One region of the Ruegeria profundi genome, then DNA from elsewhere that is predicted to be linked to it. Evidence: riboswitches for the same ligand, from Rfam matches in the RefSeq annotation. Region 1 holds a riboswitch; each other region holds the start of a gene.
What was found. A riboswitch is a leader RNA that binds a small molecule or an ion and turns the genes downstream of it on or off. The one in region 1 is predicted to bind cobalamin.
Positions count from the first base shown of each region.

Region 2: another riboswitch for cobalamin. It lies ahead of LCM21_RS08270 (aromatic ring-hydroxylating oxygenase subunit alpha); the one in region 1 lies ahead of LCM21_RS07840 (TonB-dependent receptor plug domain-containing protein).
Region 3: another riboswitch for cobalamin. It lies ahead of nrdH (glutaredoxin-like protein NrdH); the one in region 1 lies ahead of LCM21_RS07840 (TonB-dependent receptor plug domain-containing protein).
Region 4: another riboswitch for cobalamin. It lies ahead of LCM21_RS12700 (hypothetical protein); the one in region 1 lies ahead of LCM21_RS07840 (TonB-dependent receptor plug domain-containing protein).

Region 1 covers NZ_JAIUZS010000003.1:355,907-363,188, reverse strand. Annotated here, with positions in the region: gene LCM21_RS07860 (adenosylcobinamide amidohydrolase) at 1-125, opposite strand, end outside; gene LCM21_RS07855 (ABC transporter ATP-binding protein) at 122-880, opposite strand; gene LCM21_RS07850 (FecCD family ABC transporter permease) at 877-1,860, opposite strand; gene LCM21_RS07845 (ABC transporter substrate-binding protein) at 1,857-2,687, opposite strand; gene LCM21_RS07840 (TonB-dependent receptor plug domain-containing protein) at 2,690-4,558, opposite strand; cobalamin riboswitch at 4,712-4,915, opposite strand; gene LCM21_RS07835 (Crp/Fnr family transcriptional regulator) at 5,630-6,355, shown strand; gene LCM21_RS07830 (cytochrome c) at 6,682-7,089, shown strand; partial or broken gene LCM21_RS07825 (nitric oxide reductase activation protein NorD) at 7,095-7,282, shown strand, end outside.
Region 2 covers NZ_JAIUZS010000003.1:460,166-467,447, reverse strand. Annotated here, with positions in the region: gene LCM21_RS08275 (FAD-binding oxidoreductase) at 54-1,133, opposite strand; gene LCM21_RS08270 (aromatic ring-hydroxylating oxygenase subunit alpha) at 1,139-2,392, opposite strand; cobalamin riboswitch at 2,475-2,678, opposite strand; gene LCM21_RS08265 (LysR family transcriptional regulator) at 2,817-3,704, opposite strand; gene LCM21_RS08260 (glutathione S-transferase family protein) at 3,830-4,453, shown strand; gene LCM21_RS08255 (pyridoxamine 5'-phosphate oxidase family protein) at 4,521-5,486, shown strand; gene trhA (PAQR family membrane homeostasis protein TrhA) at 5,731-6,399, shown strand; gene LCM21_RS08245 (acyl-CoA dehydrogenase family protein) at 6,603-7,282, shown strand, end outside.
Region 3 covers NZ_JAIUZS010000009.1:155,591-162,872, reverse strand. Annotated here, with positions in the region: gene LCM21_RS18790 (NAD(P)H-dependent oxidoreductase) at 1-248, opposite strand, end outside; gene LCM21_RS18785 (winged helix-turn-helix transcriptional regulator) at 381-752, shown strand; gene nrdF (class 1b ribonucleoside-diphosphate reductase subunit beta) at 919-1,890, opposite strand; gene nrdE (class 1b ribonucleoside-diphosphate reductase subunit alpha) at 1,902-4,025, opposite strand; gene nrdI (class Ib ribonucleoside-diphosphate reductase assembly flavoprotein NrdI) at 4,007-4,411, opposite strand; gene nrdH (glutaredoxin-like protein NrdH) at 4,436-4,657, opposite strand; cobalamin riboswitch at 4,741-4,933, opposite strand; gene LCM21_RS18760 (HupE/UreJ family protein) at 5,050-6,051, opposite strand; gene LCM21_RS18755 (peptidyl-prolyl cis-trans isomerase) at 6,048-6,869, opposite strand; gene LCM21_RS18750 (DUF3604 domain-containing protein) at 7,031-7,282, opposite strand, start outside.
Region 4 covers NZ_JAIUZS010000005.1:47,357-54,638, forward strand. Annotated here, with positions in the region: gene LCM21_RS12685 (bifunctional 2',3'-cyclic-nucleotide 2'-phosphodiesterase/3'-nucleotidase) at 1-554, shown strand, start outside; RNA gene ffs (signal recognition particle sRNA small type) at 594-692, shown strand; gene LCM21_RS12695 (alpha/beta hydrolase family protein) at 724-1,581, opposite strand; cobalamin riboswitch at 1,716-1,935, shown strand; gene LCM21_RS12700 (hypothetical protein) at 2,017-2,424, shown strand; gene LCM21_RS12705 (protein-tyrosine phosphatase family protein) at 2,426-2,920, opposite strand; gene LCM21_RS12710 (DNA polymerase III subunit gamma/tau) at 3,055-4,815, shown strand; gene LCM21_RS12715 (YbaB/EbfC family nucleoid-associated protein) at 4,945-5,289, shown strand; gene recR (recombination mediator RecR) at 5,353-5,946, shown strand; gene LCM21_RS12725 (thermonuclease family protein) at 6,019-6,609, shown strand; gene LCM21_RS12730 (hypothetical protein) at 6,672-7,160, shown strand; gene LCM21_RS12735 (ribonuclease T2 family protein) at 7,157-7,282, opposite strand, start outside.

The DNA of each region.
Region 1 (7,282 bases):
ACCTCACGCCACAGAATCTGTGAGGCCAGAACAAAACCGGGCCGGTTGACTGACCAGCTCAGCACTGCCATTTGCTGCCCAAGGTCAAATCTCAGCCACGGGGCGTTCAATGTCAGACCGTTCACCCGACGACCTCAAGCGGTTGAAACACGGGACCAGAGACGGTGTTCTCGTGCCAGACGGAAATGCCAAAGCTGCGCGCCATCAGATTTGCTGAGAGGACTTGCGCCGGAGGGCCGTCAGCGATCACACCGCCCTCTGCCAACAGGATCAGCCGCGTGCAATGACGCGCGGCAAGCCCAAGGTCATGCAAGGACACAAGCACAGCCCTGCCTTCATCGGCGAGATCACGGAACACTTTCATGGTCGAAATCTGATGTGCAGGATCCAGACCTGCGGTGGGCTCATCTGCCATCAGGATGGGCGTGTCTTGTACCACGGCCCGCGCGATCAGCGCACGGGCCTGCTCACCGCCCGAAAGGCGGGATGCAGCACGCAGGCGTAGCGCCCCCAGATCCATTCTGTCGATGACCTGGTCAATAAGAGCCTGATCCCTTTCAGGTATCGCACCTGTTGGTGATAGATGCGGCAGGCGTCCAAGCGCAACAAGCCGCTCAACGGCGACCGGCCATGCGATTTCGCGCGCTTGCGGCATCCATGCGACTGTCCGGGCCCGGTCACGGGCGGTCAGGTTCGCAAGCGAGCTTTGACCGGAATGTGGTATCAACCCCAGCGCCGCCCGCATCAGGCTGGTCTTGCCTGCACCGTTGGGGCCGATTAGCCCCACCATCTCACCAGCAGAAATCGTAAGGCTGACCCTGCGAAACACCTCTCGGTTTCGCAGGGTGACGCCCAGATCGCGCAATTCCAAGGCGGTCATAGCATGTCTCTCCGCGTCTTGTAGATCAGGTGCAGGAAGAGTGGCGCACCTACAAGGGCGGTAACAACACCCAGTTTAAGATCACGGTCGGGCAGGATAATCCGCACCGCGATATCAGCCAGTTGCAGCATGACGGCGCCACCAAGCGCTGAAGCCAAAAGCAATCTGGACGGGCTGGCGCCGACCATTGGCCGTAAGATGTGTGGGACCACAAGGCCGACAAATCCTATCGCTCCGGCAACGGCCGTTCCTCCCCCTACGATACTTGCCGTTCCCAGCACCAACAAGATACGCAGACGGGACAGGTTGATGCCAAGCGTTTCGGCTGCTTCTTCGCCCAGCGTCAGCGCATCCAACCCTCGGGCCGTTACAGCAATCATAATTGCACCGACGAGGAAAAAGGGCAGCGCCAGCCAGACATGCACCATCGACCGATCTGACAAAGATCCCATCATCCAGAAAACGATTTCATTGGCCGCAAAGGGATTGGGCGAGAGATTCAGCGCCAGCGAGGTCAGCGCGCCGGCTAGGGCAGAGATCGCGATCCCGGCAAGGATCAGCGTCAAAGACCCACCGCGCGGCCCCGCAAGCATCATGATCAGTGTGACTCCAATCACAGCTCCGGCAAGAGCGGCGAAGGGAAGGGCCAGTACACTGCTTGCGGCCAGACCGGTGTAAATCGCCAGCACAGCCCCCAAGGCCGCAGACCCGGAAACACCCAGTAACCCGGGTTCGGCCAGCGGGTTGCGCAGATAGCCCTGCATCGCGGCCCCTGCAAGGCCCAGCCCTGCGCCAATAAAAATCGCCAAAATGGCGCGCGGCAGACGAATTTCGCGCATCACCAGCGTCAGCGGCCCGTAATCTGCGGAGAACAAGGCAGCCAGACTGTCCCCGGCGGGGATACCCGCCGGACCGATGGTCAGAGATAACAGAAACAGCCCAACTCCGCAGGACAGCAGAACGATCATAAGGCGCGTCATTCAATGCCCCGTTGCCAGTCTTCGCGTGCACGCCTGAGGTTATCAATCGCGCGAACGACGTAAGGAGTACCGCAAACCCAGTCGCGATCTGACACCAGTACCTGACCCGAGCGCGCCCGTAGATGTTTGACCACGGGATGCTGCAAGTATTCTTCGGCCCGGCTGTGTCCCGGATAGGGTTGCGCGGTGATCACGATGTCCGGGTTGGACAGCGCCAATTGTTCCAAAGGCAATACGCCCCCGGCGGTCATGCCCATCTCTGCCGCGATATTTTGCAGCCCTGCGGCGGTCAGAATTTGGCCCGACAGTGTTTGATCACCAGATGTCCAACCGTGCGTTGAGTATATCGCGGCACGAGGTCCATGCGCCCCATTTGCGGTGAGTGCTGCAAGCCCTGCCTCATAGTCCTGCAAAAGCTTGTCCGCAGCCTCTTGACGACCCAGGACCTTTCCCATTTTCCGGATGTTGGTGCGGATATCCTCCAGCGAGCGGGCGGACTCGAACACGACGACAGGAACACTCAGCCTTCTGAGCATGTCCACCGTCGCCTGTGCAGAAAAGCGATTTGCGATCACGAGATCTGGCCGTTGCAGGTAGATTTCTTCGGCGAGACCGTGATTGACCCCGTAGCGCATGGCTTCTTTGGTCATGGCCGACACGCGGCTGTCGCGCGCGAAATAAGACACCGAGATCAGTTGGCCAGGGGCGGCCAGCATCATGGCCAACTGATCGGTGCACACATTTATCGAGACCACGCGCTGCGGTTGCGCCCAGGTCATTTTGGTCAGGCTGACCAGAACACAAACAGCAATCAACCGCAGCCACATGATTAGAACGCCGCGCTCAGGCCGATATAACCGGTGCGCCCGCGTTTGGCGAAACCCCAGACGTCGGAGTATTCCCTGTCGAACAGGTTAACGATACGACCAGTCAGTTTAACGTTATCGGTCAGTGAATACTGCGCCGCAACATCAACGGTTACGTAGTCGGGCAGTTTTTTCGTTTCAAAGCTACCGAAGAATTGCGTGTCGTAATTGTCCGCCACATAACGAATATCGCCGGTTACAGACCCACGCCCTTGCAGGAACTCTTGCGTTGCGGTCAGCAATAATTCGTGCCGGGGGCGGCGAACTTCCACCGATCCATCCGGGTTTTCCGCGTCGATATAGGTGTAGCTTAGACGCAGATCGAGCGTGTCTGTCGCCTCAAGCGTGCCCGAAACCTCGACCCCGCGGCGGGTACTGTCCCCGGCTTGGTTGATGAAGGTCGAACTGCCCAAAACCGGATCGAAGACCGCCGTGATTTCATCAGTTAGATCGTCGTGAAACAGGGTCACATCAACCAATCCGCGCCCGGCCCAAAACGGCACTTCGGCACCCAGATCGAAAGACTTGTTTTTCTCGGGTTTCAGGTTTGGGTTGCCGACAAATCCAAAAGAGTCGGCAAACAATTCGAAGTAAGATGGATTGACGATGCCTGTCCCGGCCGATCCATGCAAACGCACGCCTTGAGGCAGAGTGTAAGACGCCGCCAATGTCCAGGTGAAATCATTCTGGAACGTTTTGTTGTCGTCGTACCGGATGCCGGCCTGAACATTCAGCCCATTCTGCAGCGATCCCCGATATTCCAGCGCGTATGATGTTGTTTCGCGCTCAAACTCGGGATCAGAGGAACTACTGTCCTCTTCCCATTCCACAATTCCGTTCAGCAAGTGGTTGCTGTCAACCGTCGCGCGCCCATCAAGGCCGAGGCTGAGAAGATAACGGGCCGAGTCCCGATCCGTTTCGGTCGGTGTGCCACCATTGGTGGATTGTTCGTTATCCGTCCGATCATAGCTGAAACGGTGAACCATTTGACCTCCTCGTGCCTCGTATTCGGCGTAGACTTGACCAAGCCGCTCCTTCCGCTCAGACCGTTGGGTAGGATCGTCTACGACGTAACCCTCGGGGGTGGTGGCCAGGAAGTCTGTGCTGTCGAAGTCATAGTTTTCATCTGAATCGCGAAACACAAACCCAAGTTTCAGACCTTCGGCAACAAAATAATCTCCGGTCAGGTCAATCGTGGTGCGGTCAACACTGTCTTTTTCCCCATTGCTGCCGGAGTAGTCATATCCGTCATCGTCCAGCCGCGCGATACCGACAGCGATGCCGCCTTTATCGTTACGATAGGAATACCGGGCGGACGCGTTGTACCCGTCACCAAATTCAACCGTGCCACCATATTCGTGACCCAGCCCGCCTCTCTTGGTGATGATGTTGACCACACCAGCCGAAGCGTTCGAACCATAGAAAACGGATTGCGGGCCGCGCAAAACCTCGATGCGTTCAATATTGGCCGTCTGAATGCCGGACAGGATGTATTCTCCGTCACCGCCGGCTGCCGGAACGCCGTTGATCAGGATCAGCGTATGGTTGGCTTCGGCGCCCCGGATTCGAACTTGCGTCAAGGCATCACCTGATCCGCTGACGGACACACCCGGAACAGCCCGCAGGGCGTCTTGCACTGTCGTGATACCACGCTGCTCGATCTCCTGCGAGGTAATCACACTGGCTGCACGGCCGTATTTCTGTTCTTCAATGGGTGTGAAGCCCCCGGAAATCACGATTGTTCCGATATCAATCGTTTCTTGCGCGTGGGCAGACGTCGCAACTGCAAAAACTGTCGCGGCTGACGCTTTCAGTAAGGCGGTTTTCTTCATTGTTTGTCCCTCGGACCCCTTTCTGGAGAAAGGGCATAAGACACCTTGTTCGGTGTCTTGATTGGTTGTTGTCGTTGGAGGAAAACAACCTCCGCAGACGGCGAAATGTCACCGCTACGGATAGACCGTTGCCAAAGACGCGCCCCGCGTCCGGACAGGGTGATCGCTCTGGCAGGTCTCCTGACTCTCGGATCGACGCCAAACCGGGCCTTCCCATCCCTTTTAGGACAGTGGCATGTGCCGGCAAAGCTCACCGCTTACAGTTGCGGGGGCAGTCGAGGAATTGGCGCAATGGCCGCACCCCGTTCCCTATTATCCGGATGGAATCCCACCCGGACCAGAACGCGCGAAAATTGACTGTATCTACCGCGAATTGTCAATCGTGAAGTTGCGATAAGCCTTGAAAATCAGGTTGCGCTGTCTCAAACGCCTGACGTGCGCGCCGAGTAGATGAGGTCGGCTGTCCGCAGTTTATGAGCTATGGGTCATCTGCGTCGTCGCATCAGTTTATGCCCAAATCGTACAGGGTCTGGTCAATCCCGTCGCATTCGTGACAGATGGTCAGGAGGCCGGGGACCGAGCCGATCATAGACGTAGCCCACATTTCCGCACCGCGATCTTCAATCAAAACTGCCACCTTTTTGCCGTTTCGACGGTGATTACGATAGTCTTGGGTCCGCTGGCCGCGACCTGCTCATGAACGCGTGCAAAGGGCGGCGCGACGAGTTTTCTATCAGGCGTATACCCGCTTTGACCTGGTGGTTTGGCAATGCCTGCAGCCTCTTTTGGGGCAGCCGGCATACAGAGCTTTGTCGAGGCGGCGTTGGTCGCCTTCAACGTTGAGACAAGCGGTGACAAAATGGCAGGCTTGGCAGAAATGCAACAAACCAGATACTTGCCAAGGCTGTCATAAACATTGTGCTAACTTTTTGGCTGTGGCTTCTCGGGCTGATCCATTGGCATTTTCGCAAGTGGGTACTGTTCTGGAACAAATGTCTTGCGGCGTCATGCCCGGGTTGGATCGGCGAGATTTAGTGGCCACTAGCCCGGATGTTGTGGCATAGGCGGTTCATGAACGACCTACCGACGCGCAAGACCTTGCCGCAGCTTGACGAAAGCCTGCTGACGCATCTGCCGCCCTTTTCAAAACTGGAGCGCCGACAGCTGCGCACGATCCTTGATCAGGCAAGCTCACGCCGATACGAACCCGGTACCGCAATCTTTGAAGAAGATGCGCCGGCCGACCGGTTTTATTTGTTGCTTGATGGATATGTTCGCGTCGTCAGGGTTACGCCGACAGGTGAACAGGTCACTGCACTACACATTCCAGCGGGACAATTGATGGGTTTTGCCAAGGCGATTGGGCGGCAGACCTATCCCGCGACGGCGATAACGGCAACCGAAAGCATCGCGTTGAGTTGGCCCATGCGGCTTTGGGAAACGTTCGCAGCAGAATATGAAGGCTTTTCGACCGAAACCTACAAGACCGTTGGAACCCGTCTGGGTGAGATAAACAATCGGGTTGTCGAAATCTCAACCTTGCAGGTTGAACAACGCGTCGCCAGTGCGCTGCTGCGCCTTATCCATCATACCGGCCGTGAAGTTCCTGACGGGATCGAGATCGATTTTCCGATCACGCGGCAGGATCTTTCGGAAATGACCGCAACCACCCTGCATACCGTCAGCCGCCTGCTTAGTGCGTGGGAAAAGAAGGGGATGGTTGAAAGCCGCCGAAAACGGATCAAGGTGCTTGATCCGCGTGCTTTGGCCGCAATCAGTGAGGCCAGAATAGAATAGTGTTTCGTTGCTTCCCATAACTCGGGCAGGAACGCGTCATCATTCACGTCGTATTCGCAATGCGCTTCAGCGTTCGTGTGAAAGGGACTTATCAAACAGCACACACAGCGTCCAATGCCGCATGAACACGGCAACCGTTTGTGGACGGCACGGCATTATACTTTCCAAGGGCAGATTGGAATTTTCCAGGCTCGGTTTTTTGCGTAGACCTCTCCTATTTTTCGAACATCTAGGCAAGGAAATCATCAGAACATTGCGCTTGCGCAAACTTGGTCCGATTGCCACCGGCTAACTATTCCCCATTCCTTGCCCGCAAAGGTAAGCTAATGGCGGAAATCTTAACGAAATCATGCGCGCGCAACATTTTCTGCGGAGGCTCGATTTTTTTTGCCGTGGTTTTCGTGGCCCTGACCGTTCAGTCCCACCGGTATGTCGTCAGCACGTCAACCTCGGGGATGGAGTTGAGTGATGTGGTCGTTCACGGCGAACACATTTGGGAAATACGCTCCTGCATCAATTGCCACAGCCTCCACGGAGTGGGCGCGTATTTAGCGCCCGAACTCGGAAACGTCATGACCCCGTGGGGCGTTCAGGACAGTCCCGAAGATGCCTTTGATTTCCTGAAAGGTTGGATCGAGTCGCAACCAAGCGGCATCGCAGCCCAACCTCAGCTGAGCGACGAGCCAGATGTGCAGCAGGCGTTGCGTGATCTTGTTCTGGCTGTCTACGGATAGGTCGGATGCGTCTCGTTGATCTCATGCAGCCAGAGGGAACGATCGGCAACCTCTGGCACGATATGGCAAGTGGGATTGGCGCTGAGACGCGCTTTCCCTCGGCGCGTGTGGAATTGGCATCTGTGCGCCCCAGCCTGGCGGTTCTTTTCCGTGCACTTGGTGGCTCTGGCGGGGTTGAAATCGGAGAGGCTGC
Region 2 (7,282 bases), 100 kb from region 1:
GGGCAACGCCAATTGGCGGAGGCGTCTCAAGACGCCCGCGCCAGTATTGTTTGTCAGACTTCGACTTCGACCTTTCCGATCGGGTTCGAGCAGCAGGCCAGAATGTACCCGGCCTCAATATCATCTTCTGAAATGCCGCCATTGTGGACCATGTGGACGTCACCCTTAAGCTTCTTGACCTTGCAAGTTCCACATACGCCGAACGTACAGCCTGATGGGATATTCAGACCAACAGACCGTGCAGCCACCAGAACCGTATCGGTTTCGGCCACCTTCGCCTTGACGCCGGAGCTTGCGAAAAGAATTTCGGCACTGGTGTCGTCGTCGGGAACAACATCATCCAGTTCCGGTTGCTGCGCCTCGGTCTCTACGGGTGCGCCGAAACTCTCTTGGTGGTAGTTTTCCATGTCATAGCCCAGACCGGCCAGCGCATCGCGCACAGCTTGCATAAAGGGCTCGGGACCGCAGCAATACACCTCACGGTCCAGATAGTCCGGTGCCATCAGGCCCAGCATCAGTTGGTTGAACTGGCCTTGATACCCGGTCCAGGGGCGGTACGGGTCGGGTTCCTCGACGACAAATTTCAAGTTCAGCCCATGTGTCCGGCTGGCCATTTGCTCTAACCGCTGGCGAAAGATAATTTCTGACGGTCGTTTGGCGCAATTGATGAACACAACGTCCAGCGCGCGCCCTTCATCCCACATACAGGTTGTCATCGACATCAAGGGTGTGATGCCTGAACCGGCCGAGATGAACAGGTATTTGCCGGAGGAACTCTCGGCATTCGTGAACAAACCTGCCGGGCCAATGGCTTTGATCCGCATGCCGGGTTGCAGGTTGTCCAGCATCCAGCGCGTGCCGATGCTGTTGGACTGCGCCTTGGCCGTAATCGTGATCGATCTGGGCCGTGAAGGCGATGATGAGATTGTATAGGTGCGATGCACAACGCCGCCCGGCTGACCCGGTGCCGGAATTTCCAGCGTCAGGAATTGCCCGGGCTCGTAGCTGAACAGGGCGCCAGAAGGGGCCCGAAATGTAAAGCTGGCAGTATTTGGCATTTCGGGCACGACCGAGACGCATTCCAAACTTTCACTGTCCTGCCAGACGGCTGTTGCCGAGGTCACAACGTCCATAACCGTCACTCCGCAGCAACAGCGTCAGGGATCAATCGGCGCGTCAGAGTTGCGCAATACCAATCGACAAATTGCAAAACGCCGGATTCCTGTATCGCAGAATAGGGTCCGGGCACATAGGCCGGACTGTTGATACCCTGCTGGTTATCCTCAACCACCCGGCGGTCTTCGTCATTGGTCGCTTCCCAAACTTCGGTCAGGCGTTTCAGGTCATAGTCCACGCCTTCGACGGCATCCTTATGGACAAGCCATTTTGTCGTGACTTCGGTTTCCGTGGGGCTGATTGGTGTCACGCGGAAAACGATGGAATGGTCCGCCAGAAAATGGTTCCACGTGGTCGGATAATGGAATTTCAACAACGATCCCGCATCGGCAAAGGGTGATCGGCCCAACCAGCGGCGCACGGCGGATTTGCCATCCATCGTGTAACTCTGGGCCCCTTCCTTCAGGGGCACCCGGGCCAGACGGTACTGCCCATCCTCGTGCAGGTAAAATTGTGACGGCAGCCCTGCGGCTTCGCAGCGGTCGAAATGGGTCTGCAAATGCGTTGGCAGAGTGCCCCCTTCGATGCCGGTAACGGTCGGATCATCGGGGAAAGTGCGGCACAGCGCAGGGTGGTTCCCTCCGCAGTGGTAACACTCACGGTTGTTCTCCCAAACCAGCTTCCAGTTCCCGTTCTCGATTATAGAGCTTTCGAAAGCCACCTTGGCATTGCCCAGGTCATGTGGCTCGAGATAGGCCCTTGCGATATTGGCGAACGTATCAAAGTCCGGCGCGTCCTCTGCCAGACAAATATAGACCAGACCGGCCAGCTCGCGGCAGTGCACTGTCTTTAAGCCATGCTGCTTGGGGTCGAAATCAGCACCCATGTCCCGCGCCCACAGCAAAGAGCCATCAAGCTCATAGGTCCACTGGTGGTAGGGGCAGACCAGCTTGGGTGCATTGCCCTTGGACGCTTTGCAGATCACCGATCCGCGATGACGGCAGGTGTTATGAAACGCCCGGATTTGATTGTCAGCACCGCGCACGATGATCACGCGATAGGCACCGACGTTATATGTGACGTAGTCGCCTGCTTTGACCAATTCACATGCCGGAATGGCAAACAGCCAGTCGCTGTAGTGGATTGTTTCAAGGTCGGTCCGAAAAATCTCGGGGTCGGTATAGAATGCCTGTTCCAGGGCATATGCCGGATTTCGACGCGCCAACAGGCTTTGAATTCTGTTCACTTCTGGCTCTCCTGCCGCGCCCCGCGGCATTGCTTGGGCAGATGACAAGAGGGACCAGTCCGGAGGCGCGTGAGGACCGCGTCCGAAACCCGTGCCCCCACCGCCACCCGCAGTTTGACATATCAGAGAGGCTGGTTTCCGGACTTGGAAGGGGCTTGCGCCCGGTTTCAGCACCTTCCCGGGATCCTCCTCCCAGTGGTTGATTGCTGAGCCTGACCTTCGTTACCGTTGCGGGGGCAGTGCCGGATTTGCACCGGCTTCCCAATTCTCCGCCACCTGAGAATCAAATGGCGGCACCTCGTGGCCGTAAGTTATTTCAAGCCTAATCCAGCGCTGAAATACTTGCGACATTTTCCGCTCTGAAACAGACACGCCGGTGTACTGCTTGGTGAAAATGTCTGCCTGCGGTGCGAATTGTGTACCGATGCGAAGGCTTGTAATCGAAACGCCGTTTTCAAACCCCGCGAAACTGCGCCGCAAGGTGGTCGATCAACGCACGAATACGTGCGGTCAGGTGGCGGTTTTGCGGGTAGGCCGCGTAAAGGCCCAGCGATAAAGCCTCTTGCTCTTCGAACAGAAGTTGCAGTTTTCCTGTGTCCAAAAAGGACTGCGCCGTATAAAGCGGAATCCGCCCGATCCCCAGCCCATCCGCAGCCATATGTGCAACAGCACGCGGTGAGTTTGCGCGGAAGTTGCCCGAAACCGGAACCGTGTATTCTCGACCTTTTGCTTTGAACGCCCAGTGGTCAGAAAAACTGCCGGTGGTCTGAAGCAGGCAATTATGGGTTGCCAGTGCGGCCGGTTCTTTTGGTGTCCCGTGCTGCGTCAGGTATTCGGGTGATACGCAGCACACAATCCGCATGTCCGTCAGCTTGCGTGCGACAAGGTTCGACTCCTTCAAAACGCCGAACCGAATGGCCAGATCGAAGCCTTCCTCAACCATCGAAACATGGTGATCTGACAGGTGCAGTTCAATCGAGACCTTTGGATGCTCGGTCTGAAAGGGTTTTAACAGATGAATCAATTCGGCCGAGCCAAAGCCCGTCGGCGCAGTAATCCGTATGCGCCCCGCCAATTCTGTCTGGCGTTGCTGGACAAGGCTTTCCAGTTCATCGAACTGCTCCAGCAGAGGCAGACAGCGTTCGTAGTAAGATCGCCCAGTGTCGGTCAGGGTGACGCTTCGCGTGGTCCGGTTGAAAAGCTGCGCATTCAGATGATCCTCCAACTGGCCAACATATTTGCTGGTCAGTTTGGTGCTGATACCGATCTGTTTTGCGGCTTCTGTAAACGACGAATGTGCTGCCACCGCCGCAAAGGCTCGCATGCCCTGAATCGTATCCATTATCTACACTGCGTTCATAGTAATTCACCAAATTGATATATTATCGCCCAAGTGAAAGCAAACTATGTCTGGGGCACAGATGCTGATCAACAGCCCAAACCCTCAATCAGAGAAAGAGTTTCCAGATGTCCGAAACGATCCAAATTCACAGCTTCCCTCTATCCGGTCACTCGCACCGGGTCCGTCTGTTCGCCAACCTTGCCGGGATTAAACACGACGTTATCGACGTGGATCTTGCGGGTGGTGAGCACAAGCGCGAGCCGTTCTTGACGCTCAACCCGGCGGGTCAGGTGCCCGTATTGCAAGACGGCGACGTGGTTGTAAGCGACAGCAACGCCATTTTGGTCTATCTGGCCCGGAAGTATGCGCCTTCCTACCTGCCTTCTGATCCTGTCGGTGAAGCCGAGGTGCAGAAATTCCTGACCCTCGCAGCGGGTGAGATTGCGTTCGGCCCTGCCGCCGCGCGTCTGATCAACGTGTTCAACGCACCTTTGAACATGGAGTTTACCCATGCCACTGCGGCTAATGTTCTGAAAAAGCTGGATGACCACTTGGAGGGCCGCGACTGGCTGGTCGGCGATGCGCCAACCATCGCGGATGTTGCAATCTACAGCTACACAGCTCATGCGCCCGAGGGTGGCATATCGCTTGAACCTTACGCGAATGTGCTTCGCCTTCTGGCCAATGTCGAGGCGCTGGATGGATTTGTCCCCATGCCAAGCACCGCAGTTGGCTTGAACGCAGCCTGATCCCACTACGCCATAGGTCAGTCGCACCCGCGACTGGCCTTCAATCCCACAACACACGAGGTCTGCCATGAACGATCAAGCCACTGAAATGACATCGCCTTTTCATGCTGGCGAGCGTGAGATGCAATCTCGCGTTGGTAGGCGGGATAGGATCGAGGAGTTCGGTCGCAAGTTCATTCGTCCGTTCATGCCCGACCAGCATCGAGAATTCTTTGGCAAGCTTCCCTTTCTGGTCTTGGGCAGCGTCGACGCCGATGGCTGGCCGTGGGCGTCAATGATCTCGGGCCGTCCGGGGTTCATACAGACGCCACATGACCGACGTCTGGACATTGATGCGCGACCCTTGGCGGACGACCCGCTCAACCCCGCATTACAGGCAGGAGCACCGATCGGTGTTCTTGGGATTGAGCTGTCCACTCGTCGTCGCAACCGAGCCACGGCGACCGTGGGTACGGTCGGGGATCATGGGTTTTCGCTGGATGTGGTGCAGTCCTTCGGCAATTGCCCGAAATATATTCAAACGCATGACGTTTCGTTCGTCCGCGATCCAAAGGCCGTCATAGCCCGTCCTGCAAACGACCGCTTTGTTGAATTGGATGCACGGGCGCGGGACGCGATCGCAGAGAGCAATGCGTTCTACGTCGCAAGCCACGCAAACACGCCGGATCAGGCGGGCGTTGATGTCTCGCACCGGGGCGGACGGGCCGGGTTCGTCAAAGTTGAGGGCAAAAGCCTGCTGGTGCCGGACTTTGCCGGCAACAACTTTTTCAATACTCTGGGCAATTTTCTGTTGAACCCAAAGGCCGGCCTGCTGTTTCCGGACTATCAGACAGGAGATACCCTGATGCTGACGGGCACTGTAGAGGTATTGGCCGATGGCCACCCCGATATCGCGGGCTTCAAAGGTGCAAACAGGGGCTGGCGGTTTCATCTGGACCATGGGCTGCGCATCTATGACGCGCTGCCGTTCCGCGCCGAGTTCCTCGAGTTTTCTCCTTTCAGCCTGAAGGAAGATAGCTGGAAGGCGGTCTAGGTGGCGTCTGGCTGAACGATCCTGCTATGTCATGCCTGCGGATAGAGCGTTTCAAGTATATCTCTCCCGGCAATTCGCACGCTGACTTCGATGATCTTGGCAATCGGGGACCGCATCTGTGAACTGCTCTGGAAAAGAAACTGGTCCAGGCAGTCGAGTTTGACCAAGCAGGTAAAAAATCTGATTTCCTGTATTCACCCGCGTTGAACTTGCCCGCGTCGGTTTCCGGGCCTACCTTTAAGGTATGTGGCGTTTCACAGACATCCGTCCGGCCTATACCCGCGCAGAACGCGTCAGCGACGGGGTTGTGCACATATTAGGCGTGGCGTTGGCGCTCATGGCCGTGCCGGTTCTGATCACGATCACCGCCTTTCTCAGGACCGAGCCCGAGGCTGTTTTGGGCGTCTCGATCTATGGCGCGACACTGGTTATGATGCTGACGTTTTCGGCGCTTTACAACATGGTGGAAAGCGATCGGTGGTCTAATGTGTTGCGGCGCCTTGATCACTCGGGCATCTACGTGAAGATTGCCGGCACCTACACGCCGTTTGTTCTACTGTCAGCAGGGCAAACTCCGGGGCTGTTGGTCGGTTTATGGTCTTCGGCAACGATCGGTTCGGTGTTAAAGCTGATCGACCCAAGCCGTTTCCGGTGGTTTGGCCTGTTTCTGTACCTGATGATGGGATGGGCGATTGTCTGGGCCGGACAAACGATGCTAGCCGAGCTTTCACCCACGGTAATCTGGCTGATCATCGCGGGTGGTGTCGTATATACAGCGGGCGTTGGGTTCTACTTGCTGGAGCGGCTGCCGTTTCATAACACCATTTGGCATGTGTTCGTTTTGACGGGGAGCGTGCTGTTCTTTCTTGCGATCTTTGTTCGGATCGTCTGGGTGCCACACGCGATTTCCTGAAAAGCGATTTTGAGTACCCGCTTGGCTCTCCCATTCACAAACAGCGGAAATAAAACCAGGGAACTCAAAGGGTTTTTCCGGACACAGTGATCCCATGTAATTTTTTAGTCCGAGATTGCATAAGTCGATTTCACATTAAAGGGGACGCGGCTAGGGTACCGGCAAGCTAACGTCTTGTTGCACCAGTCTGAAAAGGGACCGTAATGGATTTTGCCCCAACACAGCGCGCCGTGGAAATCCGCGACCAGCTAAAAGGTTTTATGGAAGCGCATATCTATCCGCGCATCCGCGACCACAAAGAACAGATCGAGGCGGGCATCTTTCCCGTATCCTTCATGGAGGAACTGAAGGCCTTAGCGCGGTCCGAGGGGCTGTGGAACCTGTTCTTGCCCGCGCTGCGCGATGATGAGCCGGGCACGCGATTGACCAATCTGGAATATGCGCCCTTGGCCGAACTGATGGGTCAGGTCAGCTGGTCGTCAGAAGTGTTCAACTGTAATGCGCCCGATACTGGCAACATGGAATTGTTGCATATGTTCGCAACACCTCAGCAGCGCGAAGACTGGTTGGTGCCGCTGCTGAACGGCGAAATCCGGTCGTCTTTTGCGATGACGGAACCCGATGTGGCCAGCTCGGACGCGACCAATATCACGACCTCGATCCGGCGCGAGGGGGATGAATACGTTATCAATGGCCGCAAGTGGTTTATCACCAATGCCTGCCATCCAAATACCAAGATGTTCATTGTGATGGGCAAGACTGATCCCAGCGCCGACCGTCACAAGCAACAAAGCATGGTGATTGTTCCAAGGGATACGCCGGGTCTTGAGATTATCCGCAACCCAACAATCCTGAACATGCATGACCCCGAAGGTCACGCCGA
Region 3 (7,282 bases), on a different contig from region 1:
TCCATGTACTTTTTGAACACCCACGGTGTTCCCATCCAATTCACCGGAAACTGCATGATGATCACATCGGCCCAAACATGCGACGCAACCTCGGCTTCGACGTCATACCCATCTGAAATGGTTGTCAGTCGCACTTCGTTTCCTTTTGCGGCCATGGCCTCTTGCGCCCTTTGCGCAAAGCTTGCGTTTAGCCTGCCAGGGGCAAATTCATAGGGCTGCGTACCGTTGATGATCAGAATGTTGCTCATGTCTGAAACCTCGTTCAATTGACTGATTGACGCTTGACTTGAAGCGGCTTGAAGGGAAAGTTGTGTTTCCTGAGATGGAAAAGCAACCAGTATACTTTTTGTAACCTGCCTTTATACCTACGGAGGTGCGCAATGCGGGCTCGGGTCGAAGATGATACCAAGGGACGAAGACAGGTTTACGAAGCCTGTACAGAGCCTTGTGCGATTGAGCGTGGCATGCGGATCATCGGCGGAAAATGGACGGGATCAATCTTGTGGCACCTAAAGGACGGTCCTGTACGTTTTAACGATTTGTCCCGAATGGTGGGCGGTGCCAGTAAAAAGATGATCACTGAACGTCTGCGCCAGCTTGAAGCGCAAGGGTTGGTGCGGCGTGAGGTGATGGATACTGCACCAATCTCAGTCCACTACGAGATAACCAAGAGGGGACGTACCGCGCTTGGGTTTTTGGACGCATTGCGTGAGTGGAGTGAGAGTCTGCCGCAGCATAACTCCGATGCCTGACCCACGTGTCTGTCCAAGGTGCGATTGGGGCAGAAGACCGTAAGGCACATTGCCTTATATTCAGGATTTGATCACCGGGACGCGTCGTGCGCCAAACATGTGATGACAGGACAAAAGCCGCAAAAGCGAGAAGCGCAAGCCAGCGCTTCCCGTTTGACGCCAGGGTTTAGAAATCCCAGTCTTCGTCTTCGGTCGCGACAGCCTTGCCGATGACATAGGAGGATCCCGAACCCGAGAAAAAGTCGTGGTTCTCACTGTCAGGGCTGAGCGCTGCCAGGATAGCCGGGTTCACCTCGGCAACCTCTGGTGGAAACAGCGCCTCGAAGCCAAGGTTTTGCAGCGCCTTGTTGGCATTGTAGTGCAGGAACACCTTTACGTCTTCGGTCAGACCGATCTCGTCATACAGTTCCTCAGTGTACTGATTTTCGATGTCGTAAAGCTCAAACATCAGCGAGAAGGCGTAGTCCTTAAGTTCCTGTTGCTCATCATCCGAAAGCTTTTCATAGCCGCGCTGGAATTTATAGCCGATGTAATAGCCATGCACGGCTTCATCCCGGATGATCAGGCGGATCAGGTCGGCGGTGTTGGTCAGCTTGGCGCGGCTGGACCAGTACATTGGCAGGTAGAAGCCGGAATAGAACAAGAAGCTTTCCAGAAACACAGACGCGATCTTGCGTTTCAGCGGATCATTGCCCGGAGCATAAGTGTTCAGGATTGCCTCGGCCTTGGCCTGCAGATGCGGGTTTTCTTCGGACCAGCGGAAGGCTTCGTCGATCTCTTTGGTCGAACAGAGCGTCGAGAAGATCGAAGAGTAGCTGCGCGCGTGCACCGCCTCCATAAAGGCGATGTTGGTCAGCACGGCCTCTTCATGGGGTGTCACAGCGTCGGGCATCAGGGCCGGGGCACCGACCGTGTTCTGGATCGTGTCCAGCAGGGTCAGGCCGGTAAAGACGCGGATGGTCAGCTGTTTTTCGTGATCCGTCAGCGTGGCCCAGCTTTGGATGTCATTAGACAGCGGTACCTTTTCAGGCAGCCAGAAATTCACCGTCAGTCGGTTCCAGACCTCAAGGTCCTTGTCATCTTCAAGCCGGTTCCAGTTAATCGCGCGGGGGATCTTGGTTTGAATCATGTCTTTCATTTCACTTCCCCTTACAACGAGCAGGATACGCAGCCTTGCACTTCGGTCCCTTCAAGGGCCTCTTGGCGCAGACGCACGTAGTAGATGGTTTTGATGCCTTTCCTCCACGCATAGATTTGCGCGCGGTTGATATCGCGGGTCGTGGCCTCGGCCGGGAAGAACAGGGTCAGCGAAAGGCCCTGATCGACGTGTTCGGTGGCTGCGGCATAGGTGTCGATCAGCGCCTCGGGGCCAATCTCATAGGCATCGCGGTAGTATTCTAGGTTATCATTGTTCATGAAAGCCGCCGGATAGTAGACACGGCCGATTTTGCCCTCTTTCCGAATTTCGATCTTTGACACAATGGGGTGGATCGAAGAGGTCGAGTTGTTGATATAGCTGATTGACCCGGTGGGCGGCACCGCCTGCAGGTTGCGGTTATAAAGCCCGTGCTTCATCACGTCGGCTTTTAGTTTGGCCCAATCGCCGCGTGTGGGCAGGGTCATGCCATCGAACAGAGCCTTCACCCTGTCGCTTTCCGGCAACCAGTCACGATTGGTGTATTTGTCAAAGAAGATACCCGAGGCATAATCTGACTCCTCGAACCCCTTGAACGGCGCGCCCCGCTCTTGCGCCAGATCGCAGGAGGTACGGATCGCGTGATAGGCCACAGCGGCAAAGTAAACAGACGTAAATTCAATGCCTTCCGTACTGCCATAGTGGATATGTTCGCGCGCAAGAAACCCGTGCAGGTTCATCTGCCCCAGACCGATGGCATGGCTTTCGTCATTGCCCCGGCGGACCGAGGGAACCGAGTCGATCGCCGACATCTCGGACACCGCGGTCAGCGCCCGGATCGCGGCCCCAACGGTACGCCCTAGATCACCACCGTCCATCGCCCTGGCGATGTTCAGCGAACCGAGGTTGCAGGAAATATCCGTGCCCAGATGCGCATAGCTGAGGTCATCGTTAAATTCCGATGCCTCATTCACCTGCAAAATCTCGGAGCACAGGTTCGACATGTTGATCCGGCCCGCGATGGGGTTCATCCGGTTCACCGTGTCTTCGAACATCACGTAGGGGTAGCCGGATTCGAACTGAATCTCGGCAATAGTCTGGAAGAATTCGCGCGCATTAACCTTGGATTTGCGGATGCGCTTGTCATCGACCATCTCGTGATACTTCTCGGAGACCGAGATTTCCGAGAACGGAACACTATAGACCTTTTCCACATCATGCGGTGAGAACAGGTACATATCTGCGTTCTTCTTCGCCAACTCAAAGGTGATATCGGGGATCACTACGCCCAGAGACAGCGTTTTGATACGGATTTTCTCATCCGCGTTTTCGCGCTTGGTGTCGAGGAACCGCATGATGTCGGGGTGGTGGGCGTTCAGATAGACCGCCCCGGCACCTTGTCGGGCACCCAGCTGGTTGGCGTAGGAAAAGCTGTCCTCCAGCAATTTCATCACCGGGATCACGCCCGAGGATTGGTTTTCGATCCCTTTGATCGGCGCACCATGTTCGCGGATGTTGGTCAGCAGCAGCGCCACTCCGCCGCCGCGTTTTGACAGTTGCAGGGCTGAGTTGATGCCGCGCCCGATGCTTTCCATATTGTCCTCAAGCCGCAACAGGAAGCATGAAATCAACTCCCCGCGCGAGGCCTTGCCTGCATTCAGAAAGGTTGGGGTCGCGGGTTGGAACCGGCCATCCAAAATCTCTTCCATGAAGGACATGGCCAACGCCTCATCCCCACGGGCCAGTGCCAGTGCGGTCATCACAACACGGTCTTCGTAACGCTCTAAAAAACGCTGCCCGTCACGGGTCTTCAGCGTGTATGACGTGTAATATTTGAACGCGCCCAGAAAGGTCGGAAAGCGGAATTTCTTGGCATAGGCCGCATCCCAGATTTTGCGCATGAAATTCTTGGAATACTGATCCAGAACGGCTTCTTCATAATAACCTTCAGTGACAAGATACCCCAGCTTTTCGTCCAGCGAGTGAAAGAAAACAGTATTCTGGTTCACATGCTGCAGAAAATACTGCCGCGCGGCCATGCGGTCCGCATCGAACCGGATTTTCCCCTCACCGTCATAGAGGTTCAGCATCGCGTTCAGCGCGTGATAGTCCTGCTCGTTTAGGCTGCTGTCGAGCATAGGTGTCTCCCTAGTTTCTCAAGCCCTGCGCGCACGCGGGCGATGTCGGTTTCGGTGCCGGCCAGCTCAAAGGAATACAGCAGTGGCACGTTGCATTTCTGGGCGATGATGCGACCGGCGAGGGCATAGGTCGCACCGAAATTTCGGTTCCCGGCGCCGATAACCCCAGCGATCCTGGCGCGCCTGTCCGGATCGTTCAGGAACTGAATGACCTGTTTCGGCACAGCGCCGCGCCCTTCGCCATCGGCATAAGTAGGGCAGATCAGAACATACGGATACATGGGGCGTGGCATCTGGTCCATCTGCATCGGAATGCGCAAAGCAGGCAGGCCCAGTCGCGTGACAAAGCGATGGGTATTTCCCGAATTTGATGAAAAATAGACCAGCGCCGGGCTCGGCGCCGCCACGGATCAGGCCAGCTGAGCGATCATGTCAGGCCGAAACCCGGACCAGTGATCGTTTCCGGCGACAACAACAGGAGCTTGACGATATCCCAGCTCGGTCACGTGGGTCATGGCGCTGTCATCCTGCGTCAGGTCAACCACGTCATATGTAATACCTTTTGCATCCAGCGCGCGGGTGGTGGCGGTACATTGCACGCATGCGGGTTTTGAATACACGGTAATGCTCATCTGTCCTCTGTCCTTTTCGTCAAAAGCCGAGGACGCCATCGCGCAGACCTTCCCTGCGCACGCCCCCGAACCCTCCGTTCGTGGTTATCGTTCTTGCTTGCGGCAGGTCTCCTGGCTCGCGGATCAACGTTCAGGCTGGCCTTCCCAAAAACACCGTTTCAGTGGCGTGTTCAGCCGAACTTTCCGCTTACAGTTGCGGGGGCAGCGCCGGAATTTCACCGGTTTCCCTCTTAGTTTTCGACCGGAATCGAAATCACCGAAGCAACTCCATATTGGGTATGGAAGTAAGGTGTTGTCAATATGTAGTATGCACTTCGTGTTAATTTCTTCGTTGGAGTCGGAGTATCAGACACGCCGCAGCCCCGCATTTCCCACAATCCAGAGTGCCATCTTTAAAAACCATTCACACGCTGGACAAGCCAGAAAAGCGACACACACCCGATGGCGTAGCCAGTGATCGACCTTGCAATGGAATCCGAACCTGATGGAACAGGGCGTATCACATGGCGCCATAGGAATAGCCCAAGTGAAAGGCTCGTAACAAAAACAAGCTGGCCCGCTTCGACCCCCAAATTAAAGGCCACAAGAGCGGTCGGAATATCCCCGGGAGGCAGGCCAATCTCGGTCAGGGCGCCGGCAAAGCCAAGCCCGTGCAAAAGGCCGAAACAAAAGCAGACAATCCAGGGAAATTGCTCGGACAACCTGACTTCGCCGTCTTTATGTTTGAGGATTTCCAGCGCCATAAACACGATTGAAAGGGCGATCACGGCCTCGACCGGGGCGGACGGAACGTGCAACACACCAAGCGTGGCCAGCGCCAGCGTAATCGAATGCGCCACGGTAAAAGCTGTCACAGCCCCGATCAAGCGCCATGGATCACGCACCAGAACAAACAGGGCGAAAACGAACAGGAGGTGGTCCAAACCTTCCAGGATATGCTCGAAGCCAAGCCAGAAGTAACTTACGAAAACGGATGAGGTGGATGCATCTTCTGGCAGGTTCAGAACAGTCGTCTCAGGCGTAAATCGCAATGTTGCAGCCGTGGCGTCCAGGGGTTGATACCGCAACAAAACGTCGTTGCGCTGCCGTTCCAGGCCCTGAATAGTCACAGCCTGACCGGCGATTTGGGTGTTGCACGCGGCGATCCACGAAGAAACCCAAGCGGCTGTGTCGAAAAAGGGCTGCGGGCCCTGCGCCGGAGTGCAGGACGAAGGCAGAATGGCGTCGATCTGCATCGGTTGCCCATTTACATCTGGTATGCGCCAAAACACCTGCCATGAACCGGGCGCAAGCTGTTTCAGGTCCAGATATCCGGGGTCAAGGGCATGCGCATGGCCGGTTTTAGGCAGGCAGACCAGCCATATCGTCAGCATCAAACCAAGCAGCCCCTTCATTCCTGAGGGTCCGGTGTTTGAATGCGGTATTGCGCGGCAAGGCTTTCATACTGCGCCTCAGCCAGTTCCTGCGCTGTGTCGCGGCGCCATGCAGCCAAAACTTCTTCTCGAATCTCATTCAAAGGCGGCAGGACTTGTGGCCGTGTTTCGGTAATCCTGACAAGGTGCTGCCCATAACCAGATTGGATCGGACCAACCCACTCGCGCGGCTCCAACATAAACAGCGTGTTTGAAAATCCCTGACCGAACGTGCCATCGATGGCACTTGAAGCTGACAGTGGTAAAGAGCTTGGCATCAAAGATCTCAGGCCGATCTCAGGCCAATCCTCACCTGCTTGCAGTTCGGAAAATGCCCTGTCGATCTCATCCGATACTGGTTGAGCGCCAAGAAAAATCTGATCGAATGCAATCTGCGCCGGCACCGTAAACCGCGCGGCATTTTCCGCGAGATATGTGTTAAGCGCATCGTCCTCGGGGACCACGGATGACGCAATCCCATCGAACAGGAAATTCATCTTTTGCGCCAGTCGCGCCCGGACAATCTGATCTCCGCGATCCAGCCCCAGCTTGCGCGCCTCGCGCACGAGAACCTCTTCACGTATCCTTGCGTCAATCAAGGCCTGTAATTCATCATTGCGTGGCGCGCGTTTCCAGGTGGTTTCAAAACGGGCCGCCAAAAGGTCAACTTCGCCATTGTCGATCACTATCGTCTCGGACCGATCAGGTGTTTCGCCCGTTTGGCCGACCAGAGAAAACCAGCCAAATATGGCTGCTCCAATCAGAACGAAGTGAAGCAGGGGCTCTTTCAAAATGCGCATGAACAGTCCTGAAACCAAGTCGTTGCTTGCGTCAATCGTAGGGTCGGGCTGTGGCGTAAGTCAAATGGCTGATGGGCGGGTTCTTCATGAAAACCAATGCTGTGACCCAGTGTCGAGATGTTTCATGGAACGCCTCGACGCGGGTGTGCGTCCTGGCTGTTTCATTCACCGGGCGTGTACCAGATCGGCGAGGAATAGGCGCGTTCCTGATGGATCAGCTGCGCCTCTGCTGGCAGGTCAACGCCAAAGCGCAGCTTGTCATACAGAACCCAGCGCGGGGTTGGAATTTCAAGAACCCGCGCATAGTAAAAGGCGCGCTCATCCGGGTTGAAATCGGGGTCGGTCCAGACCGTGATCAATTCGGACGTGCCGATCGTGTTCGTCCAGCTTGCGGTATCCAAATCCACGGTGTT
Region 4 (7,282 bases), on a different contig from region 1:
AGGTCACGGATTGGCTGGAAATGTCCGCGAGTGTTTTTAATCGCATTCAACCCGGCCAGCACGCCGATATGATCAACACAAACCGGGCCGGGTACAATTTTGACGTTCTGCAGGGTCTGACCTATCGGATCGACCTTTCGCAACCCGCACGTTTTGACTTGGCAGGGCATCTGATTTCCCCCTCTCACCGACGTATTCGAAACATTTGTTTTAAGGGGCAGCCATTGACCGCTGATCAGCGGTTTGTGGTTGCGTCGAACAATCATCGCGCCAATGGCGGTGGCCATTTCCGATTCATGGAAGCGGCAGAGCTCATAACCCTGCCACCCTTGCTTGTTCAACGCGCCCTGCAGGATTATCTAGCTGGCTCTTTGTCGCGCGACCCGCTCGAGGCTGCCCCCTACCCGTTTACCTTTGTGCCCGTGCAGGGTGCGACAAGCCTGCTTCGGACAAGTCCAAAAGCACAAGCTCATATCGCGGAACTGGATAGTTTTGACCCTCAAGTCATCGGAACCGATGATGAGGGTTTTTTGCTTATCCGATTGACGCTCTGACGGGTTGTGTTTCGCTAGAAGTTTGCCTATATCCCTGCGTGAGAGGTTGGCGCGGGCGAGCGCCTCGCCAACCTGGTCAGGTCCGGAAGGAAGCAGCCACAACGAGCCCCGCTTGGGTCGATGTCCAACCTCTCACTTCATCCTCGCCATTTCTCTGTGCGCGTCCGGCCTAGGCAATCAATCGCGGCCAGACTGCGGCGTTGCGACGGGCAAAAGCTCCGATATGTCCTACCTTGGGCAATCCAAGCTTAGCCGGAGACAATACATGCCGGCGCGCTTTGGGTCCGAAAAGACCGGCCAACCGCCAAACCGCCTTTGGCGGCACTACATCGTCATCGTCGAATGTAAAAAGATCCACGGATGTGTCTGGCGGCGCTTCGCGAGCGTCGGGCAGGGTCACCCCGATTTCGGGCAGATAGTTGCGCGGTGCGGTACTCCATCCGCGCCACTGCCAATACACTGACGCGGGCAAATCTGACCCGAAACCCAGCGCCTTGCCCGGTAAATAGCCCAGTGCTTTTACGGCCAATGGGGCATGACCGTACCAGAACAGCAAGGCAAGGCCGCGGTACGGCCACGGGTGATCCGACACTGTGACCAACCCGGAACAGACACAAATCATACGGTCAATCTGATCCAGATCGGATTGAATCGGCCCCAACATTCCACCGATGGAATGGCCAATGCTCCATTGCTGCGCATCGGGAAATCGCTTTCGCATTTCGGCGCGTGCTGCGGGCATATCTGTCAAAGCCCAGTCCGCCATCGTGGCCCGCGCCGCCTTTAGCGGACCGTTCCGCGAATGGCCAAAGTCGCTGTAATCATAGGTCAGGCAGGCCATGCCCTGCTCAGCAACCAGCCAGCGCGCAAAATGTTGGTAGTAGTCCCGAGGCACGCCGGTTGCCCCGTGAATGACGACGGCCGTTCGGGGCGTGTCTATCGGAAGATATAGCCGAGCCGACAATTCGGTTTCACCTGACGGAATCAGAAAATCTTCGGTCAGCACGGCTTGTTCGGTATCCAGCATCCTACCCTCTATCTGAACCAATCAGTTCACCGGATGTATCCGCATGGATTGCCGGGCCAAGTCAATCGGGTTTCAACATGACCCCACGTACCCTCACCAAACCAAGAGGTCGCTTGACTCAAGCCACACTGACCCGCTAGCGATGGGCTGATGGTTCTTGCCCCGGACCCCGGGGCGGGATGAAAAGGGAACACGGTGCGGTCCTGCCCGTGAAATCGGAACGGACCAAGGCCGAGACTGCCCCCGCAACTGTAAGCGGTGAGCAATGCCGAAACGCCACTGGCCGCAAGGTTGGGAAGGTCGGCAACGCGATGACCCGCAAGTCAGGAGACCTGCCATCGAAACAAAATCGAAACTCGGGCGGGGCGCCCGGACAGGTCATCAAGACGGTGTCACACCTGATCCATGCCCCGGTCCATGCGCGGAGGGCGCGGTATGATCTGGAAGACAAAGACACACCAATTCTCAGCAACCGTGTGTCAGAAAACCGGCAAACCCTGTCCGGCACTGGCGCAGATGGCGCGCTCGGTCGTGCGGGCGGTTGAGACCGCGGTCCCGGCGACGACCCCTGATTTTGAATTCGACGGCAACAGTGAGCTTTCCCATTGCCCGCAAGGCTGCGTCGCACGGTTCAGAGCGCAAAAAGACCTTATCCGTATTTATTGCGGGGCCACCGAAGATGCGCCTCTCGAAGTGCTGGAGACATTTGCGGACATGATGTTTGGCCCGGACACGGCCACGCGTCCGGCCGGAATGCTGACCACTCCGCCCTGCGCGATGCTGGAAGTCACGACCCTTGCGACAGACCCTGTCGTTACGATGGACCGGCAAATGGCGCTCTGACCTAGTGGCCTATCACGGGCCGGGCCGCCCATTGCATCTGGCTATCGGTTTCGACGGCGCATTTGCGCACAGCACGCAACCGTTTTAACGCGGTGTCCGGGCTCTCTCCGTGTTCGACCATGAGGCGCAGAACGATCATACCAGAGCGGCCGCAGCCTCCGCGGCAATGCACCAGCACCCGCCCCCCACAGGATAGGATACGCGACACTGTTGCGCCTATATCGGCCCAAGCCGTATCAATCGGCGGCGTCGGAGTGCCAAAATCTTCAATTGGCAAGTGCACCCACCTGACACCATTTGCACGCAGATCGTCCCCCAATCTGATCGCGCCTTCTTGCAGCATTTCATCCGTCGTAGTTACCGAGATCACAAGACCAGGCCGCCAATCGCGGATAGCAACGAAATCCCGTGCGTATCCATCGCCGCAGCCGGGCAGCGGCGACAAGGCAACAGTACCGTTTCCAACGTGAACTGGGTGGATGTCAAACCTGTGCACCGCGTCCCCTCTTTCATCTGTGCTTCTACGGTGCACAAACATTCTTGCAAACGAATTTTCATCCTAGGTGGCTGTGGACGCGGGGCGCGGGGGTCTCTACGCTGCGGTCCTGAACCGAATCCGACAGAGCAGACATGAACGACACGCCCAGCCCCGCCTATCAGGTTCTTGCCCGCAAATACCGCCCGGAAACTTTTGCTGACCTTGTGGGTCAGGACGCGATGGTGCGTACGCTGAAAAACGCGTTCGAGGCTGATCGGATCGCGCAAGCTTTTATCATGACCGGTATTCGCGGAACCGGAAAAACCACCACGGCGCGGATCATCGCCAAAGGCATGAACTGCATCGGTCCGGATGGTCAAGGCAAGCCGACAACCGAACCATGTGGTCAGTGCGAGCATTGCGTTGCCATCATGGAAGGCCGCCATGTCGACGTGATGGAAATGGACGCCGCCAGCCGAACTGGCGTGAACGATATTCGCGAGATCATCGACAGCGTCCGCTATCGCGCCGCCAGCGCACGCTACAAGATCTATATCATCGACGAAGTTCACATGCTTTCGACGAGTGCGTTCAACGCGCTGCTCAAAACGCTTGAGGAACCACCCGAGCATGTGAAGTTCATCTTCGCCACAACCGAAATTCGCAAGGTGCCAGTGACGGTCTTGTCGCGTTGCCAGCGATTTGATCTGCGCCGGATTGAGCCCGAAGACATGATCGGCCTGCTCAGCAAGATCGCGGCGGCCGAAAACGCTCAGATTGCGGATGACGCCCTGGCCCTTATTACGCGTGCTGCTGAAGGATCGGCGCGGGATGCAACCTCTTTGCTGGATCAGGCAATTTCACACGGGGCGGGTGAAACCAGTGCAGACCAGGTGCGCGCTATGCTGGGCCTGGCCGATCGTGGGCGCGTGCTGGACCTGATGGACATGATCTTGCGTGGTGATGCGGCGGCGGCGCTGACCGAATTGGGGGCGCAATATGCCGAAGGCGCAGATCCTCTGGCCGTGCTGCGCGATCTTGCGGAAATCACCCACTGGGTGTCCGTGGTTAAGATCACGCCGGACGCAGCGGAAGACCCGACAGTCTCACCGGACGAGCGCGCGCGCGGTCAACAAATGGCCGAGGCACTGCCAATGCGCGTCCTGACCCGGATGTGGCAGATGCTGCTGAAAGCGCTTGAAGAGGTCTCGGCTGCGCCAAACGCCATGATGGCGGCTGAGATGGCCGTGATCCGTCTGACCCATGTGGCTGACCTGCCCAGCCCCGAAGAACTGATCAAGCGCTTGCAGGATGCGCCACCTCCGCCGCCCAATGGTGGACCCGGCGGTGGAGCGGCTGCGCCGTCGCAACCTGCCGCGCACACTCGGACGCCGGTGGCATCGTCCTACACAAGCCCAATGCGCGGAGGGGCCGGCGCACCAAGCGCCGCTTTGGCGCAGGACGCGCAAACCGCACTGGCACGTTACCCGACCTTTGATCACGTGGTCGATCTGATCCGCGCCAACCGCGATGGCGTCCTGCTGGACGAGGTCAAACGCGCGTTGAGGCTGGTCGCCTACCAGCCCGGACGCATCGAATTCCAGCCGACCGAACGTGCCTCTCCGCAATTGGCGCAGCGTTTAGGGACAGCCCTGCAACGGTGGACAGGCAATCGCTGGGCGGTCACGGTCGTCAACGAAGGCGGTGGGGAGACGATCTACGAAAAGGAAAACGCGGCAGAGGAAGCGTTGAAAGCCGAGGCGCGTGCACATCCTTTGGTGCAGGCTGTTTTGGCCCAATTCCCCAAGGCGCGGATCAAAAGCATCGAAACACCGGAACAGCGCAAGGCCAAGGTCGAAACCGAAGCGCTGCCCGAGGTCGAAGACGAGTGGGACCCGTTTGAAGAAGACTAGGCATACCCGGACCCGACGGGAAGAAAGGTTTTGCAAAAGACCGTGACGACGGGCGGGAGCCTCTGTGCCCTTGTGCGGCGCGGATGCCGCCCGTATTTAAGCGACAAACCGATTTGTAGGAGAAAAGCGATGCTCAAAGGACTCGGCGGTCTTGGCGACATGGCCAAGATGATGAAATCCGCCCAGGATTTGCAGACAAAGATGGCAGAAATGCAGGAAGAGCTGAACACCATCACGGTTGTCGGCGAATCCGGTGCTGGGCTAGTCAAGGCCACAGCCACTGCGAAGGGTGAGTTAAAGGGTCTGGACATCGATCCGTCGATCTTCAACGGCGACGAAAAAGAAGTCGTCGAAGACCTGATCCTTGCCGCCATCAAGGACGCGCAGACCAAAGCTGCTGAGCGCGCGCAGGCTGAAATGGCCAAGCTGACTGAAAGCATGGGCCTGCCCGCAGACATCAAGCTGCCGTTCTGATAGACACTCCTGACGGATTATCGGCCGGGCACCCTGCCCGGCCCATTTGCAGGAGCACGCGCCGTGAGTTCGAACAGCGACATCGACAACCTGATCGACCTGATGGCCAAGCTGCCGGGCCTCGGCCCCCGCTCGGCCCGTCGCGCGGTGCTGCACCTGATCCGCAAACGTGCCCTGCTGCTGACCCCGCTGTCCGACGCGATGCAGCAGGTCGCAGCCACCGCGCGTGAGTGCCTGAACTGCGGCAATATCGGCACCACCGATATCTGTGACATCTGCGACAGCGAGGCTCGCGCGACCGGAGAGCTGTGCGTGGTCGAGGATGTCGCCGACCTCTGGGCGATGGAGCGCGCGGGCGTGTTCAAAGGCCGCTATCACGTTCTGGGCGGAACCCTGTCCGCTTTGGACGGCGTCGGCCCGGACGATCTCCGAATCCCCCGCCTTAAAGATCGGGTCACGGCCGAAGGGATCACCGAGGTCATCCTGGCCCTGAACGCCACCATCGACGGTCAGACCACCGCCCACTACATCGCGGATCAGTTAGAGGGGCAGGTCCGCCTGACCTCACTGGCGCAGGGTGTGCCGATTGGAGGTGAGCTGGACTATCTGGATGACGGGACGATTACAGCGGCGCTCAGGGCGCGGAAGGAACTTTAGGCTAAGACACGCAACGCTTTCGAGTTCTTTATAGAGTTTACTTCAAAGCCATTCATCAATTAGCATCTTTATGTGTTACTCAAGTCAATCGAAGTAGCCATTCAGATGTTAAAAAAATTACTGGACGCTTTATTCGGCTTGTCGAACCAAAGAGCGAGCGCCGCACATTTCGAGCCTCGAACTCCTAAAGCCATTAAACGGGACTATTCGCGCGTTTCCGAACCAGCCGCTGTTTCGAAACTGCCAACAGCCAGAACCATAAAGGGTATGTGCTACGTCATAGATGGTGATACAATCGTGATCAGCGGAACCAAGATTAGGATCGCAGGGATCGACGCGCCCGAGCTAGAACATCCGTGGGGCAAAAAATCAAAATTTGCTCTGATCAGCATGTGTAAAGGCACGCTTGTCACTGCTTTCATTAGAGAAGAGATTTCTTATGACAGGATCGTCGCAAAGTGCCTGCTTCCAGACGGCACGGACGTTGCCGCAGAGCTCGTGAAGCAAGGGCTTGCGCTAGACTGGCCAATATTCTCAGGTGGTGAATATACCCATCTGGAACCACATGACGCGCGGAAAAGACTATGGCGTGCTGCTGCGCGTCAAAAAGGCCACATGAACGCTTTTCGATCTGAAGTGAAGCCGAGACGAAATCAAGACTAAAGCCAAGTCATGCTATGAACCGCTATTGGAGGAATTCGAATGTCTAAAATTTGGACCACCCAATGACCCGCCTATTCGCCCTCATCTTCGCCGCCTTCACTGCAACCGCCGCCCTGTCTCAAGAACTCATCGACAAGGGATTTGTCGAAGGCTGGAACATCATGATGGACCCCGCGCTTGGCAATGGGTGCTTGATCCAGACAGTTTATCAGGACCTTTCGGTGGTGCGTATCGGCTATGACGCGCTGGACAATCGCGGGTATTTCGCCGTTTACAACAAGGCTTGGGGCGATATCGAGCACGGCGAAAGCTATCCGATCCGGTTCGAACTGGACAGTAAGAGCTATGCCGCTACTGCCATTGGATTTAATCAGGGCCGTGTGCCCGGCGCGACCGTGTTCTTCACCGACCGACGTTTCGTCGACGTCATTGCGCAGAACAGGACGATGACCGTTTACAACTCCACAGGTGACGTGGTGATGGCGATTGACCTCAAGGGCACCGCCAAGGCGTTGGATTACGCTCGCGAATGCCAAACCCGAACGCTTTAACGAATCGGATCGAACAGCGCGTCTTTGGCTGCGCAATCCTTGATCACGTCGCGGCCACAAGGCACAGGCTCAAGGTCGCGCGATAGGCACAGCCTGACCTCTTCGATATAGCCTTGTTTGCA